DNA from 2 places in the Streptomyces sp. NPDC007095 genome. Region 1 is predicted to be linked to the other one. Evidence: riboswitches for the same ligand, from Rfam matches in the RefSeq annotation. Region 1 holds a riboswitch; the other holds the start of a gene.
The links. A riboswitch is a leader RNA that binds a small molecule or an ion and turns the genes downstream of it on or off. The one in region 1 is predicted to bind ZMP and ZTP.
Positions count from the first base shown of each region.

Region 1 (2,377 bases):
TACCTCCACGCGACGCCGGTCGGCAGTGTGGTGGGTACGGGCGATCAGCCCCGCCTCCTCCAGCGGACCGAGCCGCGCCGACAGGGCCCCGCGGGTCAGCCCGAGCATGTCGGCGAGCTGCGAGGGGCTCGCCGCGTAGGGCGGGCCGAGTCTGCGCAGCATCAACAGCACTTTGAACTGCCAGTGCTGCAACCCGTCGGAGTCGAGCACGTCCCGACGGGCCTGGGCCGCGTGCCGGGCCAGGATCGCGAGCCGGACGAAGATCTCCTCCTTGACCGGATCCACCCAGTCGAGCTCCTTCACCCAGATCGCGACGTGCCGGTCGACCGAGTCCGCCGCCAAAGCCTGCCCCCTCGCGGCCTTCGCCTCCTCCGCCTTCGGGTCTCCCGCCTTCACGTCTCCCGCCTTCACATCTTCCATGCGCCCCTCCGTAGATGGTTTTCTTGTGGATAGTTTTTCTGATTACTACTTTCCCTGCCATGACGAACACCGCAAGTACCCTTCGTACGGTCGTGCCGCTCGACGAACTCATCGCTGCTGTAAGGGAGTTGAGGATCGGCGGTCGCTGGGAGCGCGCCATGCGCCTGCTCGACTCGGCCGAGGCGACCGATCCACGGGCCCGTGCACGCCTCGGCGTGGCCGCCGCCGAAGTCGCCCTGGAGAGCGACTGGTTCGGCGGGACCACCCTCGCGGGGCCACGGCTCGCCGCCGCAGAGGAGCTCGTCGAGGTGCTCATCGAGAGCCTCGCCGGGAAACCCGCCGATGAGGCGCACCCCGACATCCGCTGGGACCTGGACTTCCATCGGCTGCGCCACGGCTACCTCGGGCAGGTGCGCGTCGACGGTACCTTCCGTCCCGGTCCCGACGGCAAGAACCCGGACGCACTCGCCGCCCTCCGCACGCACGCCGAGCGGCTCCGCGACCAGGCCCCGGACGACGTGCGCCGGGGCTGGGCCGAGATGTATCTGGGCCTCGTCGCCGACAATCTCTTCGCCGAGCGGGACCTCGCGCCCGCCCACTACGAAGCCGCGCTGCGCGCCGGTGCGGCGGGTGAGGCAGCCGAAGAAGGTGAAGCAGGCGACTCACACGACTCCGGTGACGACCTGCTCGCGCGTGAAGCGCTGCGGCACCTCGGTGATCACGACCACGACCGCGGTGACCACGCACGGGCGAGGGAGCGCTGGAGCAGAGCGACCGAGCTCGGCGCCCGGGCCGGGACCGTCCCCGGCACCCTCTCCCAGCAGCTGCTCCTGGCGGTACTGGCACGCGACACGGGCGACGAGGCCGGGGCCGTCGCGCTGGTCCGGGAGATCGCCCGCTGGGCCGGGGCCATCGGCGCCGTGACCACTGAGGCACAGGCCAGGGGGTTCATGGCCAAGGTCGACCCGACGGCGCCGCCCGCTGCCGCCGAGTCGGGCAGCTGATCGTAGGAGCTACCCTGGTCGCGGGCCGTGACTGGCGCTGAGGTGGGGTACCACCGGGGAGCGGCCTGACGAACGGGTCTTTGCCGCGCGCCTGGGCGATTGTGTCAGCGACGCTCAGGAGTAGCTCATGTCCCAGGCCCAGCTCATGGACGGCGCGGGTCTCGCGCGCCGCATCGTCGAGGAGACCGCGAAGCGCGCGGCCGAACTCACCGGGCGCACGGGGATGGCGCCGTGTCTCGCGACGGTGCTGGTCGGCGAGGACCCCGCCTCGGTCACCTACGTCCGGATGAAGCAGAACCGCAGCCGCAAGGCCGGCATCGAGTCCCGGCACGTCGCCCTGCCCGCCGGCACCACCACGGCCGAGCTGGTCGACACGCTGAAGGCGCTGTCGGGCGACCCGACCGTGCACGGCATCCTGCTCCAGCACCCCGTCGGGCCGCACATCGACGAGCGGGCGGCGTTCGAGGCCATCGCGCCGGAGAAGGACGTCGACGGGGTGACGCTCAGCTCGTACTCGGCGATGAGCTTCGGGCTGCCGGGCTTCGTGTCCTGCACCCCGGGCGGCATCATGCGGCTCCTCGACGAGTACGACGTCGACCCGGCGGGCCGGCGCGCCGTCGTGGTGGGGCGCAGCGCGATCCTCGGCAAGCCGGTCGGGATGCTGCTGCTCGGCCGCGACGCGACGGTGACCTACTGCCACTCGCGGACGACCGGTCTTTCCTCGGTCGTCCGCGAGGCGGACATCGTGGTGGCCGCCGTGGGCCGGCCCCGGCTGATCCGCGGTGAGGACATCAAGCCGGGAGCCGTTGTGATCGACGCCGGCTACAACCCCGGGAACGTCGGCGACGTCGACTTCGACACCGCTCGCGAGCGGGCCCGGCTGATCACGCCGGTGCCGGGTGGTGTCGGCCCGATGACGATCGCGGTCCTGCTGGAGCAGACCGTGACCGGGG
Region 1 is NZ_JBEYFS010000019.1:60,452-62,828, forward strand. It holds gene ABZ656_RS09585 (MarR family transcriptional regulator) at 1-420, opposite strand, end outside; gene ABZ656_RS09590 (hypothetical protein) at 480-1,424, shown strand; ZMP/ZTP riboswitch at 1,442-1,528, shown strand; gene ABZ656_RS09595 (bifunctional 5,10-methylenetetrahydrofolate dehydrogenase/5,10-methenyltetrahydrofolate cyclohydrolase) at 1,552-2,377, shown strand, end outside.

Region 2 (2,377 bases), on a different contig from region 1:
TAGGGCCTGATCGGCCGGACAGACCCCAGGGGTTCAACCGGCACCCAGCACGGCACGCAGCTGAGCCAGCCCCCAGTCCAGGTCCTCCTTGCTGATGACCAGTGGCGGGGCGATCCGGACCGTGACCCCGTGGGTGTCCTTGACCAGGACACCCCGGTCCATCAGCCGCTCGGAGATCTCGCGTCCCGTGCCGTACTCGGGGGCGATGTCGACGCCCGCCCACAGCCCCCGCCCGCGCACCGCCGTGACATGCCCCGTGCCTGCCAGCAGCCCCAGCTCCCGGTGCAGATGGTCACCCAGTTCCGCGGCGCGCCGCTGGCACTCGCCCGACCGCAGCATCGCGATCACTTCGAGCGCCACCGCGCAGGCCAGTGGGTTCCCGCCGAACGTCGACCCGTGTTCACCGGGCCGGAACACCCCGAGCACCTCCCTGCTCGACACCACCGCCGACACCGGCACGACCCCGCCCCCGAGCGCCTTGCCCAGTACGTACATGTCCGGCACCACGCCCTCGTGCTCGCACGCGAAGGTGCGGCCCGTGCGCCCAAGACCGGACTGGATCTCGTCCGCGACGAAGAGGACGTTCCGCTCCCGCGTCACCTCCCGCACCCCGGCGAGGTAGCCGGGCGGCGGCACCAGCACGCCCGCCTCGCCCTGGATCGGCTCCAGCAGCACCGCGACCGTCTCCTCGGTGACCGCCGCCCGCAGCGCGGCCAGGTCCCCGTACGGCACGATGTCGAAGCCCGGCGTGAACGGCCCGAAGTCCGTCCGCGCCTCCGCGTCCGTGGAGAAGCTGATGAGCGTCGTCGTACGGCCGTGGAAGTTGCCGCTCGCCACGACGATCCTCGCCCGTCCGTCCGGGACGCCCTTGATGCGGTACCCCCACTTCCTGGCCGTTTTCACGGCGGTCTCCACCGCTTCCGCGCCGGTGTTCATCGGCAGCACCATCTCCATGCCGCACAACTGCGCGAGCTGCGCGCAGAAGTCGGCGAACCGGTCGTGGTGGAAGGCCCGCGAGGTCAGCGTCACCCGCTCCAACTGCGCCCGGGCCGCGTCGAGCAGCCGCCGGTTGCCGTGTCCGAAGTTCAGTGCCGAGTAGCCGGCCAGCAGGTCGAGGAAGCGGCGGCCCTCGACGTCCGTCATCCAGGCCCCGTCCGCCGTCGCCACGACGACCGGCAGCGGGTGGTAGTTGTGCGCGCCGTGCGCGTCTGCGGAGGCGATGAGTCGTTCGGTGGTGGTCACGGGATCTCCGTTTCCTGCAGCGCGGGGATCGCTGCCGCACGGGGGTCGGGCTCGTGGCTCTCTTCTTATCGTCGCTCGCATGGTGGACGGCGGAACCCGGCGATCCGGCGCGCCCGGTAGGCTGGCCGACAGGGCCGTGACTGGCGCGCTGGGATGGGACCGACCATCGGGGAGCGGCCCCATGAACTGTGTGCCGTGCGCCTGGGCCGACCCGTGAACGCTGAACGCCACGTCCGGAGGCCGTCAATGCCCGAGCCCCTTTCCACCGAGTCCACCGCCTTCCGCAGCGCCCTCGACGTGATCCGGGCCGTGGAGCCCCGCGTCGCCGACGCCATCGGCCAGGAAATCGCCGACCAGCGCGACATGCTCAAGCTGATCGCGTCGGAGAACTACGCCTCCCCGGCCACCCTGCTGGCCATGGGCAACTGGTTCAGCGACAAGTACGCCGAGGGCACCGTCGGCCGCCGCTTCTACGCCGGCTGCCGCAACGTCGACACCGTCGAGGCCCTCGCCGCCGAGCACGCCCGCGAGCTCTTCGGCGCCGAGCACGCCTACGCCCAGCCGCACTCCGGCATCGACGCCAACCTGGTCGCCTTCTGGGCCGTCCTCGCCGCCCGCGTCGAGGCCCCGGCCCTCGCGAAGGCCGGGGTCCGCAACGTCAACGACCTCTCCGAGGCCGACTGGGCCGAGCTGCGCCAGGCCTTCGGCAACCAGCGCATGCTCGGCATGTCCCTGGACGCCGGCGGCCATCTCACCCACGGCTTCCGCCCGAACATCTCAGGAAAGATGTTCGACCAGCGTTCCTACGGCACCGACCTCGCCACCGGCCTCATCGACTACGAGGCGCTGCGGACGTCGGCCCGTGAGTTCAAGCCGCTGATCATCGTCGCCGGCTACTCCGCCTACCCCCGCCTGGTGAACTTCCGGATCATGCGGGAGATCGCCGACGAGGTCGGTGCGACCCTGATGGTCGACATGGCGCACTTCGCCGGTCTGGTCGCGGGCAAGGTCCTCACCGGCGACTTCGACCCCGTCCCGCACGCCCAGATCGTCACCACCACCACGCACAAGTCGCTGCGCGGCCCGCGCGGCGGCATGGTCCTGTGCGACGAGAGCCTCGCCGAGCAGGTCGACC
Region 2 is NZ_JBEYFS010000399.1:3,299-5,675, reverse strand. It holds gene rocD (ornithine--oxo-acid transaminase) at 34-1,242, opposite strand; ZMP/ZTP riboswitch at 1,369-1,456, shown strand; gene ABZ656_RS55825 (glycine hydroxymethyltransferase) at 1,456-2,377, shown strand, end outside.
Region 2: linked by a shared signal. The riboswitch ahead of ABZ656_RS55825 (glycine hydroxymethyltransferase) and the one ahead of ABZ656_RS09595 (bifunctional 5,10-methylenetetrahydrofolate dehydrogenase/5,10-methenyltetrahydrofolate cyclohydrolase) in region 1 are both predicted to bind ZMP and ZTP.